One region of the Terrabacter sp. FW104-15G4B genome, then DNA from elsewhere that is predicted to be linked to it. Evidence: predicted binding sites of a transcription regulator. Region 1 holds the regulator's gene; each other region holds the start of a gene.
The links. The regulator LexA, encoded in region 1, represses DNA repair genes until DNA is damaged. The targets are predictions, from matches to a motif close to TCGAACANNTGTTCGA.
Positions count from the first base shown of each region.

Region 2: a site for LexA is predicted at 3,601-3,616, ahead of recA (recombinase RecA). Genes of this name have one in related genera too.
Region 3: a site for LexA is predicted at 1,894-1,909, ahead of AC3WRT_RS00405 (LysM peptidoglycan-binding domain-containing protein). Genes of this name have one in related genera too.

Region 1 is NZ_JBYTCI010000017.1:43,957-48,766, forward strand. Features, by position in the region: gene AC3WRT_RS13905 (alpha/beta hydrolase) at 1-632, opposite strand, end outside; gene AC3WRT_RS13910 (hypothetical protein) at 629-931, opposite strand; gene AC3WRT_RS13915 (LysM peptidoglycan-binding domain-containing protein) at 1,227-1,640, opposite strand; gene lexA (transcriptional repressor LexA) at 1,869-2,594, shown strand; gene AC3WRT_RS13925 (hypothetical protein) at 2,733-3,635, shown strand; gene AC3WRT_RS13930 (Sir2 family NAD-dependent protein deacetylase) at 3,717-4,661, opposite strand; gene AC3WRT_RS13935 (LysR family transcriptional regulator) at 4,744-4,810, shown strand, end outside.
Region 2 is NZ_JBYTCI010000016.1:15,786-20,595, reverse strand. Features, by position in the region: gene miaB (tRNA (N6-isopentenyl adenosine(37)-C2)-methylthiotransferase MiaB) at 1-675, opposite strand, end outside; gene AC3WRT_RS13390 (YceI family protein) at 849-1,454, shown strand; gene AC3WRT_RS13385 (regulatory protein RecX) at 1,595-2,371, opposite strand; gene recA (recombinase RecA) at 2,374-3,414, opposite strand; gene AC3WRT_RS13375 (DUF3046 domain-containing protein) at 3,659-3,919, opposite strand; gene AC3WRT_RS13370 (DUF3352 domain-containing protein) at 4,078-4,810, shown strand, end outside.
Region 3 is NZ_JBYTCI010000001.1:86,338-91,147, reverse strand. Features, by position in the region: gene AC3WRT_RS00425 (CpaE/TadZ family protein) at 1-69, opposite strand, end outside; gene AC3WRT_RS00420 (CpaB family protein) at 66-728, opposite strand; gene AC3WRT_RS00415 (helix-turn-helix domain-containing protein) at 1,059-1,286, shown strand; gene AC3WRT_RS00410 (hypothetical protein) at 1,323-1,868, opposite strand; gene AC3WRT_RS00405 (LysM peptidoglycan-binding domain-containing protein) at 2,113-2,976, shown strand; gene AC3WRT_RS00400 (Rv3235 family protein) at 2,973-3,512, shown strand; gene secA (preprotein translocase subunit SecA) at 3,628-4,810, opposite strand, start outside.

The DNA of each region.
Region 1 (4,810 bases):
GCGGACGCGAAGACGAGAGACCCCGGGCCGCCAGCGCCGGAGACCGGAGGACGCGAGAGATCTGGCACCGCGCGGGCTGCGACGTCCTCGGCGCCCGGCGCGCCTCGCGCCGCCGACAGCAGCGCGCGCAGCAGCTGTGCGTCGGTTTCGCCGGCGGCGTCGAGGGCCTGGGCCAGACACGCGTGGACCTCTTGCCTGAGCAGCGCGTCGAGCCGTGTCCGGTGCGCTTGCGCCAGGGGGTCCTCGAGAGTGGACCGGACCGGAAGGAACAGCTGTCCGTCATCGTCCACCCACGCTCCCTCCGAGGCAGCCCGCCGATCTGCGCGGTGCACCAGGTCGATCGCGGACTGAAGCCGGCCGGCGGCGCTGCCGACGGCGTGCCCACTCTGCGCGAGGCTGGCCGCGAGGTCACCGAGACCCGCGGCGACGAGCCCGTAGCGATCGGCTGCGGCCGAGGAGGCAGCACCAGTCCAGCGCGGGGCGGCGGCACGACGCCAGAGGACTACCTGCGCCAGGCCGAGGACGCGGCGCCGCCGGTCCTCCAGTCGCCGGCTCACCTCGAGAAGGGCCTGCGGGCGGCTGGCGCGGAGGCTCCGGACCGACATGGTGGTCGCAGCTGCGAGCGCGGTCACGCCGAGCCTCCGCCAGCACCGGACACTACCTGACGAGCCGAGCGCTCCACGGCCTGGTACGCGTCGGCCGCGACGACGAGGGAACGTCCGAGCTCCTTCAGAACCCAGCGCGTCCCGGCGAGCCGAGCCTCCCAGGCAGCTGCGACCTGGGCGAGTCCGGCCGCGGTGCGGCCGCCCGGTACAGCCGCCGCGATCGCGCGGAGGTCGTCGGTCAGCGCGAGGCGCTGCACCTGCGCCAATGCCTCGTCCACGGATGTTGCGGCGTCTCGCAGCGCCGCTGTGTCCACCTCATACCGCATCCCCTGCTCCTTCCGAGAACAGCACGGTAGGACGCTGGATCGCGGCTCGATGCCCGTCGTCCACAGGGCTCGTCGGGGGCGGCGCCGCCTCCCGGGCCCCAACCCCGTAGGGCCACCCCGACAAGCAGAACGCCGCACCCCTGTCAGGAGTGCGGCGCTCTGGGCCGTAGCGGCGGGGTCGAAGCGCCGCTACCGCCAGCCGCTGGAGGTGGAGCCAACGCGGCCGTTTGGGGGTCAGGGGGACGCGGCCGCGTGTCGCGCCTGCGTCCGGTGCACCGACCCGATGATCGATGGGTCAGGGTGACGGCACCACGAGCTGCTGGCCGGCGTGCACCTGGGACGAGCTGAGGGCGTTGGCCACCTGGATCTGGACGACGCCTTCGGAGACCGGCAACCCGGGGAGCTCTCGAGCCGCGATGCCCGACAGCGTCTGCCCCTGCCCGACGGTGACGACGCGCGGATCGCCGCTGGCCGACGCGAGCTGGCCGGCGAGACCGACGCCGAGCAGGGCGATGACCATGGCGACGAGCAGGGTCACCGTGAGACGCCCGAACCGGGTGAGGCGCATCGGGGGCTGGGCCGCCCGAGCGGCACGAACTGCCCTGGGGCCCGTGGGCACCAGCACGAGGTGAGGGCGCTCGTCGACACGTGGGTGTGCCGGCCCCTCGGTGTGCGGCTGTCGAACGGCCTCGAGGACGATGGCGCTCATGATGACCTCCCCTTGCTCCAGATCCGGCGAACATGTGTTCGATAGAACGTCTGTACGATTTTTAGCACGGATGTGCGATGAAGTCGAGACACGCCTCGAACACGTGTTTGGCAACTGTGTTCGAACCTCGTAGTCTTTCCTCACACCACAGACCTCACCAGCCACCACTGACACTGGCCGTGCACGCCGGCGACGGAGGGGACCTGACGAGCCGACGAGAGGGACACCATGGGCGTCACCGAGCTTCCCGACCGTGAGACCGGAGACGGGCTCACCGTGCGCCAGCGGCGCGTGCTCGAGGTCATCCGCAACTCCGTCGACCGCCGGGGATACCCGCCGAGCATGCGCGAGATCGGCGACGCCGTGGGGCTGGCCAGCCCGTCGAGCGTCTCCCACCAGCTCAACGCCCTGGTCGCCAAGGGCTACCTGCGGCGCGACCCCAACCGGCCGCGCGCCCTCGAGGTCGTGTCCCCGGACGCCAAGGCCGAGGAGCTCGGCTACCGCGGCGGCGACGCGACGCCTCCGCGTCCGCGCGGCGACCAGTACGACACCGAGACCGGCTCCGGTGACGCACGCCCCGAGGCGTCCTACGTGCCGGTGCTCGGCCAGATCGCCGCCGGTGTGCCGATCACGGCCGAGGAGGTCGTCGAGGACGTCTTCCCGCTGCCCAAGCAGCTCGTCGGCGAGGGAGACCTGTTCCTGCTCAAGGTCAACGGCGACTCCATGGTCGAGGCCGCCATCTGTGACGGCGACTGGGTCGTCGTGCGCCAGCAGCAACACGCCGACAACGGCGACGTCGTCGCCGCCATGCTCGACAACGAGGCAACCGTCAAGACGTTCAAGCGCACAGACGGGCACGTGTGGCTGATGCCGCACAACCCCGACTTCTCCCCCATCGACGGTGACCATGCCACGATCCTCGGCAAGGTGACGGCGGTCCTGCGCCGCATCTGAGCGACCCCAAGCCCCCGACGACCGACGACGTATGCCGCCCGCGCCCGTTCGCGCCGCCGGCTTCGGCGTTCCTCCGGCGGGCGTATCGGGCGGGACGACTGCAGACTCTGACCAGTGAGTCCTGCGAAGGAGAGCGCCATGGCACCCGGGCGAACCCGAGACGTCGTCTTCACCTACCGCTATCTGCGCGGGGCGATGATCGCCCTGCTCCTCATGCTGCTGCTCTCCGTCGGCTACGAGTGGTGGTGGGAGACCGCCCACTCGTGCTGGCTCGGTTCCATCAGCGCCTACTACTACACGCCCGCACGCACCGTCTTCGTCGGCTCGCTCTGCGCGCTCGGGGCCAACCTGATCGCCTACAAGGGCCATTCCCCCGAGGAGGACGTGCTGCTCGACTTCTCGGGCTTGATGGCCTTCGTCGTCGCCATGGTGCCGACGGTGCCGGACGGACGGTGCGGGCCGAACGCGTACACCCAGACGCCTGCCGAGATCGCGGCGGCCGTGCGCAACAACGTCTGGTCGCTCGTCGTCGTGGCGGTCGTCGCCGCCATCGTGGTCACCTGGCTCAAGCATGGCGATTCGGTGCGCGACCGGTCCGAGCGGCCCACCGTGCGCTCGATGGTCGTCACGGCCACCTGCGGCGCGGTGCTGCTCGGCGAGCTCGCCCTCTTCCTCGTCCTACGTGATCGCTTCATCGCGGTGAGCCACGGCATCGCCGCCGGCACGATGGTGGCCGGCGTCATCGCCGTCATGGTCTTCAGCGCGCTGCGCGCCGGGGAACGGCACGCAGGGGCCGCCGGTCGGGACGGCGCCACCTACAAGCGCATCTACATCGCGATCGCGCTCGCGCTGGCCGTCGCGCTCGGCGTGAGCGTGGTGACTGCCGTCACGGTGAGCGGCTTCGACCACCTCGTCCTCATCGCGGAGGTCATCATCATCGTGCTCTTCGCCGTCTACTGGGCAGTGCAGACCAAGGAGCTCTGGGACCTCCGCGACGATGACGGCACCGAGGCTCGACCGACCCGGTCCGTCGCCCAGTAGCCCCAGGACAGGGGTGTTTCGCCACCCAGCGCAGGGACGGGGCCGCCCCCGGACTGCCGAGGGGCGGCATACCAGGGCTTCTCAGTGACCGAGCGCGTCGCGCAGCTCTCTCAGCGTCGGACCGAGGGGCGCGTGCAGGCGCAGCGTCGCCTCCGCGTCACCTCGCGTGGCCGATCGTGTGACGATGGCGACGGGCACGTCGCGCTGGTGGGCGCGGCGGACGAAGCGGTAGCCGCTCATCACCGACAGGGACGATCCCAGCACGAGCACGGCCCCGGCGTCCTCCACGAGGGAGAAGCACCGCTCGACAAGCACCTTGGGCACCGACTCGCCGAAGAAGACGACATCAGGCTTGACCGTGTCCTCGCCGCAGACGAGGCACCGCGGCGCGTGGAAGGACTCGACGAGCGCGTCGGCCAGCACGATGTCGCCGTCGGGCCGCACCTGCTCCCCCCACTGCGAGCCGACAGCCTGAGCTGCCTCGGCGAACCGCTCCATGAACCCCGGATTCGCCTCGGTCATCCTCTCGTGCAGCCCGATCCGCGAGGTGTACTCCCCGCAGGTCAGGCAGACGGCGCGGTCGAGGGAGCCGTGCAGCTCGATGACGTCCGTCGCGCCCGAAGCCTGGTGCAGGCCGTCGACGTTCTGCGTGATGATGGGCCCGACGTAACCGGCGCGCTGCAGGTCGGTGACGACCCGGTGGCCCTCATTGGGTGCCGCCGCGTTGAACCGCTGCCACCCGATGTAGCTGCGCGCCCAGTACCGTCGCCGGGCGTCGCTGGAGCCGGCGAACTCGCCGTACGTCATGGGCTCGACGCGACGGGTGCCGTCAGGACCGCGGTAGTCGGGGATGCCGGAGTCGGTGGAGATCCCGGCACCCGACAGGACGACGACGCCCCCACCGCTGACCAGGTCGACGAGCTCGTCGAAGCTCCCGAGGTCGTGGGTGTCGAGGGGCAGGGTGCGCGAGGTCGCCAGGCGAGTCGTCGCCGCCGACTGTGGGGGTATGCCGTTCGGCTGGTGCACCGGACTAGCCTACGTGCCGCGCAATCCGCTTCTGGTACTGCAGCTTCCCCGGCAAACCATAATCAGCAGTTATGCTGAGGGCATGATCGACGCTGCAGGACTACGGGTCATGAAGGCCATCGCCGACGAGGGCAGCTTCACCAGCGCCG
Region 2 (4,810 bases), on a different contig from region 1:
GTTGACGTTCTGGCCCAGCAGGGTGACCTCGACGACGCCCTGGGCGACGAGGGCCTCGATCTCGGCGAGGATCTCGCCCGGACGACGGTCCTGCTCCTTGCCGCGCAGGCTGGGCACGATGCAGAACGTGCAGGTGTTGTTGCAGCCGACCGAGATGGAGACCCACGCGCTGTAGGCGGAGTCGCGGCGGGTCGGCAGTGTCGAGGGGAAGACCTCGAGGCTCTCGAGGATCTCGACCTTGGCGCGCTTGTTGTGGGCAGCGCGGTCGAGCAGGGCCGGCAGCGAGCCGATGTTGTGGGTGCCGAAGACGACGTCGACCCACGGCGCCCGCTGCACGATGGTGTCGCGGTCCTTCTGCGCCATGCAGCCGCCGACCGCGATCTGCATGTCGGGGTTCCGCTGCTTGGCCGGTCGCAGCTGGCCGAGGTTGCCGTAGAGCTTGTTGTCGGCGTTCTCACGCACCGCGCACGTGTTGAACACGACGACGTCCGCGACGTCGGGGCGCTCCGGTGCCGGGAGGCTCGTGAGGTCGACGTAGCCGGCCGTCTCGAGAAGCCCCGCGAGGCGCTCGCTGTCGTGGACGTTCATCTGGCACCCGTGCGTTCGCACGTCGTAGGTCCGAAGCGCGGCGGCCGATCGGGCGGCGGGCTGTGGTGCGGAAGTCTGCGTTGTCATGGCACCGACAAGGGTACGTCGTCCTGCACTGGCATCCGGACCGGCGCGGGGCCCGCCGCGCGGCCGGGGAATAGTGGCGCTACCCATCCTGTTGATCCTCTTGCTTGACAGTTCAACTACATGACGCCATCATGGTTGTTGAAGATTCAACCACTACTTCCGAAGGAAACATCATGGGCCTGTTCAACCGCAGCAAGGACGAGACCGTCACCGAGACCCCGTCGGTCGCCGTCGAGAACATCTCCGGCGACTACACCCTGGACCCCAGCCACACGCGCATCGGCTTCTCCGCCCGCCACGCCATGGTGACCAAGGTCCGCGGCAGCTTCGAGCAGTTCGAGGGAACGGCGCACGTCGACACCGTCACCCCGGCCAACTCCTCCGTCACCGTGACCATCGACGCGGCCAGCGTCACCACCGGCAACGAGCAGCGCGACGGTCACCTCAAGACCCCCGACTTCTTCGACATCGCCAACTACCCGCAGATCACCTTCGTCTCGACCAGCGCCGAGCGCGACGGGACCGAGTGGGCCGTGACCGGCGACCTCACGATCAACGGCGTCACCAAGTCCGTCACCATCCCGTTCGAGGAGACCGGCTCCGCCAAGGACCCGTACGGCAACACCCGCGTCGGCTTCGAGGGTGACGTCACCATCGACCGCACCGAGTGGAACCTCTCCTTCAACGCGGCCCTCGAGACCGGTGGCGTCCTCGTCAGCGAGAAGGTCAAGCTCGAGTTCGACGTCTCGGCCATCGCCAACGTCCCGGCCGAGGTCTGAGCACTCCTCAGCCGGGCTGAGCGCGCACGCTCGGCTGTGAGCGGTTGAGTAACGAAGCACCACCCACGAGGGGGTGAGGGCCACCTGGTCCTCACCCCCTTCGTCGTGTCCGCACCGCACGACCCAGGGCGTCCGACGGGTCAGTCGCGTCGGTGCTCCGGCAGCCCGTCGATGGCGTCGCGGATGACAGGCCACGCCAGCTCGCCCGAGTAGCCCTTCCGTGCAAGCATCCCGGCCAGGCGGCGCGCCTGGACGTCGGGAGCCAGGCCGCGCATGGTGCGCAGCTTCTTGGCGACGAGCTGCTCGGCCCGCACGCGCTCGTCATCCGCGTCGACCTGGCTGAGGGCATCGTCGGCGAGCTCCTGATCGATCCCCTGCTGGCGCAGCTCGTGGGCGAGGGCCCGCCGGGCCAGGCCCTTGCCGGACTGCCGGGAGCGCACCAGCATCTGCGCATAGGCCTCGTCGTCGACGAGGCCGACCTCCGCCATGCGGTCGAGGACCTTGGCCGCAACCGCGTCCTCGCAGCCTCGCTGACGCAGCTTCTTCTCGAGCTGCGTCCGGCTGCGCGGAGCCATGCTCAGCTGTCGGAGCACGATCGCGCGCGCCACCGACTCCGCGTCGGCCTCCGGGACGGCGGTCTCGGCGTCGTCTTGCGGAGGCGCCCAGTCGGGCCGCTCCCCTGCATCATCGGCGCCCCACGGGGTGCCGCCCCCTGCGCGCGAACGGCTCCGCCTTGCAGCCGGTCGGGCGGCCGATGGAGCACGGTCGCTGGGCACCGTCACCTCGCGGCGGGCGCCGGTGGCGACCGCACCGGGCGGACCGTCGGCCCGCCCGGCGGCGACGTCCTCGGCGTGAGCCAAGGCTGCCGTCGCGCGGGCCATCCGGTCCTGCAGGGACTCCGGTTCTCGGGAGTCCATGATCAGAAGTCGACGGGCACGTCCGAGATCTCGGCGGGCTTGTCGACGCGCGGTCCGACGCCGAGCTTCTCCTTGACCTTCTTCTCGATCTCGTCGGCGAGGTCGGGGTTGTCCTTGAGGAAGTTGCGGGCGTTCTCCTTGCCCTGGCCCAGCTGGTCGCCCTCGTAGGTGTACCAGGCACCGGCCTTGCGCACGAAGCCGTGCTCGACCCCCATGTCGATGAGGCCACCCTCACGCGAGATGCCATGGCCGTAGAGGATGTCGAACTCCGCCTGCTTGAACGGCGGCGACACCTTGTTCTTGACGACCTTCACGCGGGTGCGGTTGCCGACGGGGTCGGTGCCGTCCTTGAGCGTCTCGATGCGGCGGACGTCCAGACGTACCGAGGCGTAGAACTTCAACGCCTTGCCACCGGTCGTCGTCTCGGGCGAGCCGAACATGACGCCGATCTTCTCGCGGAGCTGGTTGATGAAGATCGCCGTGGTGCCGGTGTTGTTGAGGGCGCCGGTCAGCTTGCGCAGCGCCTGGCTCATGAGTCGTGCCTGGAGGCCGACGTGGCTGTCACCCATCTCGCCCTCGATCTCGGCACGGGGCACGAGAGCCGCGACCGAGTCGATGACGATGATGTCGATGGCACCCGAGCGGATCAGCATGTCGGCGATCTCGAGCGCCTGCTCGCCGGTGTCGGGCTGCGACACGAGCAGGGCGTCGGTGTCGACGCCGAGCTTCTTGGCGTACTCCGGGTCGAGCGCGTGCTCCGCGTCGATGAACGCCGCGATCCCGCCCGCCTTCTGCGCGTTGGCGACCGCGTGGAGCGCGACCGTCGTCTTGCCGGAGGACTCCGGACCGTAGATCTCGACGACGCGCCCGCGGGGCAGGCCACCGATACCGAGCGCGACGTCGAGGGCGATCGACCCGGTGGGGATCACCTCGATGGGCGGGCGGACGTCGTCGCCGAGGCGCATCACCGCGCCCTTGCCGTAGCTCTTCTCGATCTGGCCCATCACCGAGGAGAGTGCCTTGTCCTTGTCCTTTGCCTGCACCGATGCCATGTCGGTCACCTATCTGCCGTCTGCGCTGCGGTCGTCTACCTTCGACCCGGGCGGCGGCTCGTTCTGGGAAATCCGCTGTCGGGTCAGACGCTAGGTGCCGGCGCCGACATCGGGGTGAACCACGAGACGGCCTGTGGATGATGCGGGGTGGTGGCGCAGGACCTGTGGAGAACAGTACCGAACACGTGTTCGAAGTCCCAACGACACGCCGACCGCTGCCACGAAGGCTCGGCGGTCAGCCTCCGCGCCGACCAGCCTGCCCGGCCTGACCGCCCTGCGCGCCTCGCGCGACCCGCGTGTCCCGACCGAGCCGCCGCTCGGGCGGCACGTCCATGTCGGTGCACAGCGCCTCCCAGACTGCCCGCGGTGGCTCGCCGTCGGCGAGGGCCTGCACCACGGTGCGGTTGCCCAGCGCGCCGATCACGTGGTCGCGGGCGAGTGACCCGGCATACGCCGCGCCGAACTCGTCGTCCATCAAGGTCCAGAAATGGCTCATCCGCACCACAGCAGTCTGTCACCACCGAGCCTGCCACCGTGCCCCCCGCGGTGACCTCACGACATTTCCGCAACCCCACGCGAGCCTCCCGGGTGGCCGGTATCGTCCACACCGCCGGCGCGATGGCGCGCCGGCACGGACTTGTCAGGGGAGCAACGATGACCGAGCACGCCGGGCCCGACGGCCCCTACTCCTACCCGTCCTCCGCGGCTGCGCCGCAGACCGTCCCCGGCGAGGTCGCCCTCTCCGACGACCCCGAGGCCTCCGGGCCCCAGGGGTCGGGCGGCGGCCGCCGGACGGGGCTGCTCGTCGGCGCAGTGGCCCTGGCCCTGGCCCTCGGCGGAGCGGGGGCCTTCGCCTTCCAGGCGCTCAGTGGCGGAGGCTCCCAGCCCGCCGACGTCCTGCCCGGCGACGCGTACGCCTACCTCCGCCTCGACATCGACCCGTCGGCGGGCCAGAAGGTTGCCGCCGTTCGGTTCCTCGGCAAGCTGCCGCAGGTCAAGGACACGGTCGGCAGCGACGACCCGCGCCGCAAGCTGTGGGAGGTCGCCTCGAAGGACTCGAGCAACTCCTGTGTCGCCGCATTCAGCTATGACAGGGACGTAGCCCCCTGGCTCGGTGACCGAGTCGGCGTCGCCGTTCGGCCCGGCGGCACGCAGAAGGACCCGAACGTCGCCGTCGCCGTCCAGGTGAAGGACGAGGCGGCGGCGAAGGCCACCCTGACCCGGCTCCTCGCGTGCGACAAGGGCAGCTCCGCCACCGACCTGCGGATGCGAGACGGCTACGCGATCATCACGCCGCGCGGGGTCGGGGACGCAACCCTCGCTGCCGTGGACCAGGGCTCGCTGGCGCACAATCCCACCTTCGCCCAGGACCTGGCCGCGCTCGGCG
Region 3 (4,810 bases), on a different contig from region 1:
CAGCCCCTCGAGCGCGGTGGCCACGACTGACTCCCACCGGTGACCGAGCGCGGTCAGCACCTCGGTCATGCCCCGCCTCCGGACACTGCCCCAACGGACGGCACGAGCGTGAGCTTGGCCTCGGCATCCACGGCCTCGACGAGCGGCTGGACCTTGTCGGCGGGCACGTAGATCTGCACCGATGTCATCGACCCGGAGCCGAAGCCCCCGGAGCTGGTCAGCACGGCGGCCACGGCGGCGGACTCGAGCAGCTTCTTCGTCGGCGCGGTGTCCGAGTCACGTGCGGTGGAGACCTTGGGCGTCACGAAGACGTCGACCCTGCTGCCCCGCGCGAGACCCGTCGTGGCCAGGGCATCGGCCCGCACGGTGACCCGTTGCACCTCCACCGCGTCGGGGCTGCCGACCGCCGACGACGGGACCAGCTCGCCGGCACGCACGTCCCGCACCATGAACGACCCCGTGGGGACAGGGGCGTCGGCCGCGAGGTAGCCGCCCATGCGGTCCGCCAGCTGCACGTCCGCCCGGACGAAGGAAGCCTCGTCCACCGTGTCACCGGCGACGAGGTTGCTCGCCGCGACCCACACCGGCACGCGGTCGTCGGCGCTCGCGACAACCCTCGCACCCAGGGTCGCCGCCAGGACGATGAGCAGCACCCCGACCACGAGGCGGCTGTCACGCCAGGAGGGTCGCTGGAGTCGCTTGGCGCTGGGACTGGCCAGCTCGGTCATGGGGCCCCCTGTGGTCCGCGAGTCGATGGCTGCGCCGCCGCGGCCCTCGAGCTTGCACGTCGTCACGGGCGCCGGGCGTCGCGGCAACATCCTGCATCAAACCGACGTGAACCGCCCGTCCAGACCCACAGCCGGGGACAACGGACGAGGACCGCCGCATCGCTGCCTAGGATGAGGGCGTCCCCGGTCCGCACCACACGGTCGGCCGGACACGGTTCGCCGGCCCGTCCAAGCGGCCGTCGGGCTGCTCACGGCCGTGTCCGGACGCGGCGAGTCGGGGTACGAGTGAGGTCGAGGGTCGTCGGTGAGGCGGTCAGAGGAGGAGTGAGCGTGGCCCAGCGGTTCCTGCAGCTCGCCGAGGTGTCGGAGATCCTCAACATCTCCTCCGCCCAGGCGTACGCCCTCGTGCGTTCGGGTGAGCTGCCCGCCATCAAGATCGGCGGCCGCGGGCAGTGGCGGGTCGAGGCGACCGAGCTCGAGAGCTACATCCAGAGGATGTACGCCGAGACGAAGTCGTTCGTGCAGGCGCACCCGTTCGGCGGCGCCGGCGAGGAGTGAGCCCTCGACCGGCGTCCTTCCACCCGAGGCCGCGAGTCAGAGGCGGCGCACCGACCCGACCGACCAGAAGGGCACGAGCAGCCGGCCGGTGAGGTTCGCCGTGCGCCGCGTCTCGTCAGGGGCGTGCTCAGCCAGCTCGAGGTGGTCCGCGCCCACGACGTCGATGGTGCCAGTGGCCGTCCTGGCGTCGAGGTCGCAGATCTCGACCGCCGCACGGTCACGGCTCACGGCCCGAAGCGCCGCTCCCAGCCCGAAGCGCCTGGCCACGAGCGACGGGGTGCGGGCGCCGGGCCCGAGTCCCGACACGGCCCGCACCGCGCCCAGCGCCACGAGGACGGGACGCTCGGGGGCAGGCTCCACGAGAGCCCAGTCCGGGCCGACGTCGACAAGGCGACCGGACACGACCCGGCCGGGCAGGCGCAGCGCGACCTGCACGGTGGCGAGGTTGGCGAGAAGGCGCGTATGGAGGTCGATGAGTGCCCTCTCGCGCCGAACGCGGTCGGCGACCTCCGAGTCCAGCTCACGGACCTCCTCGATGGCCAGCTGTGCCTCGAGGTCATCGAAGAGGCGGTCCCAACGCATGCGCACAGCCTCCCCCTGACCACGGTCGATCGGCCATTCGACGGAATCTTGACCATCATCATACTTGACCAAACGCAAGCAAACTGCATTAAATAGACGCATGCACAGGGGTACAGGCTCAACGACAACCGCGGCGGCGCGCGAGCGCTCGCAGCAGCCGCCGAGCATCCATCGAGGTGGTCGGGACCAGACTCGCCATGACACGCCGCGAACCGAACATGTCGGCCGCGTCCCGGCCCGAGCGGTGCTCGGGCTGGCCGTCGCCATGGTCGCCCTCTTCGTCCTCGTGGCTGTCGCCCGCCGGTCGGTCCCCCCGCCCTCCGCGACGGAGAGACCGGACGAGGTCCTGCTGCGCATGCTGGCGTGGGTCGGAGCGGCGCTTGCGGCCTGGCTGGCTCTCGGTTCGATCCTGGCCGTGCTGGCCCTCCTCCCCGGCGCCGCGGGTCGTCTCGCAGGAGAGGTCGCGGACCGCGTCACCCCACTCGCCGTGCGCAGGCTGCTGACGCTGGTGCTCGGGGCCTCGGTCGGCTCCCTCGCCCTCCCCGCTGCTCCCGTCTCCGCGACCGGCTCGGCAGCAGGCCTCGGCTCCGGTAGTTCGGGACCGACTGCCGGGACGCCGCAGGAGCTGGTCCCGGGGTACTCCCCGACGTCGGACTCGACGTCCGTCCCGACAGCCACACCGCCTCCGACCGCGGGTCGCGGGCGCTCGACGATGCCGTCCGACATCGCCGTGCCGAGGCACGCACCAGGACCGGGCTTCGCGCCCTCGGCCGCCCCGTCGCGCCCAACCACCGGCGGCAGCTCCCCCGGCTACCTGCCGACGGCGCCCCTGCGCGTCCACGACACTGAGCGCACGCGACTGCTCGCTCCCGCACCCCGGATCGCGAGCTCCTCCCACGACCTGGTGACCGTCCGCCGTGGCGACACCCTCTGGTCGATCGCCGCCCGCCACCTCGGTCCCGGGGCCAGCGACGCCGAGATCGCGCACGAGTGGCCGCGCTGGTATGCCGCGAACCGTGACGCCGTGGGTGAGGACCCCGACCTGCTCCTGCCCGGGCAGCAGCTGAGGCCACCCACCGTCCCCACCGAGCAGGGAGTGCAGCGATGAGCGACACGACGACACCGGCCACGGGCGCGGCGGCGACCGAGCCCCACACCTTCACCGTGCGACGCATCCCGCAGACGGCACCGCGCATCATCAGTGCCGACGAGGCCTGGGACGGCGAGCAGCCCTACGCCCAGGACGCGCTGGCCCTGGACTTCTTCGGGCCGCGCGACGACGAGGACTTCGGTCGTCAGCCCACCCGCACCAGCCTGCTCCCCGATCCCGTGCCGTTCGTCGCGCGCCTGTCGCAGGCGGTCGTCGAGGTGGTCTCCGGGCAGCGGCCGGCGCCGCAGCTCATCAGGCACACGGCACCCACCATCTACTCGGTGATCGCCCGGCAGGCGATGGTTGCCGGTCGCCGCCGCACCCCTGGCCCGCGCCGGCCCGCCGTCGTGCGTCGCGTCCGGGTGTGCGAGCCGGCCGACGGCATCGTCGAGGCCTGCGCAGTCGTCGTGTCGCACGGAAGGGTGCGGGCCCTCGCCCTTCGGCTCGAGGGTCTCGACGGGCGCTGGCTCGTCACCGCCCTGACGATCGGCTGACCCGACCCGACCACCAGCCGTTGGCCCTCCGCATCGTCAGATGGTCATCGGATCATCCGTGGCACGGCGACGGCCCGGACACCATGGGTGTCCGGGCCGCCGTCTGCTCCTCGGGTCAGCGGCGCTTCCGCTTGACCTTCTTGCCACGGCGGTCCGCCTGGCGCTCGACCGTCTGCTGGCCACCGGACTCCACAGCCCGACCGTCCTCGCCCGGCGCCGTGTAGCGCAGGCCCGCGGGACGCTGTCCGTCGGCGTCGAGGTCGACACCCGAGACGCGGACGCCCGAGCCGAAGGGGCGACGCCCGGTCGCGATGCCCTCGGCCTCCTCGTCCACCTCGGCTGCAGCACCGGTCGCGTCGTCGGGCACCGGCGGCGCCGCGGAGAGGTCACGAACGAGGTCGCCGACCGACATGGGCGCTGCCCCGACAGCGGCAGCGGCCGGCTCGGGCACCGAGACCTCGACGGAGAACAGGTGCGAGACCGACTCCTCCTTGATCGCCTCCATCATCGCCTCGAAGAGCTGGTAGCCCTCGCGCTGGTACTCGATGAGCGGGTCGCGCTGGGCCATCGCCCGCAGGCCGATGCCCTCCTGGAGGTAGTCCATCTCGTAGAGGTGCTCGCGCCACTTGCGGTCCAGGACCGACAGGACAACCCGGCGCTCGACCTCGCGCATGGTCTCGGCGCCGAGCGACTCCTCGCGGAGGTCGTACGCGTGGTGGGCGTCGGACATCAGCTGCTCGCGCAGGAGGTCGGCCGTGATCGCCTGGCGCCCGCCGGCCATGTCCTCGACCTCCTCGATGGTGAGCGAGACCGGATAGACCTGGCGCATCGCCTCCCAGAGCTTCTCGAGGTCCCAGTCGGCGGCGAAGCCCTCGCCGGTCGCGGCGTCGACGTAGGAGTTCACGACGTCGTTGACGAAGAGGCGCAGCTGCTCGTGGAGGTCCTCGCCCATGAGCACGGCACGACGCTCGTCGTAGATGACCTGGCGCTGGCGGTTCATGACGTCGTCGTACTTCAGGACGTTCTTGCGGATCTCGTAGTTCTGCGCCTCGACCGATCCCTGCGCCTTCTGGATCGAGTTCGTGACCATCTTGGACTCGATCGGCACGTCGTCCTCCATGCCGGCCGTCTGCATGAAGCGGTCGACGAGGCCGGCGTTGAACAGGCGCATGAGGTCGTCGTTGAGCGAGAGGTAGAAGCGGGACTCGCCGGGGTCACCCTGACGACCGGAGCGACCACGCAGCTGGTTGTCGATGCGGCGCGACTCGTGGCGCTCGGTGCCGAGGACGTAGAGGCCG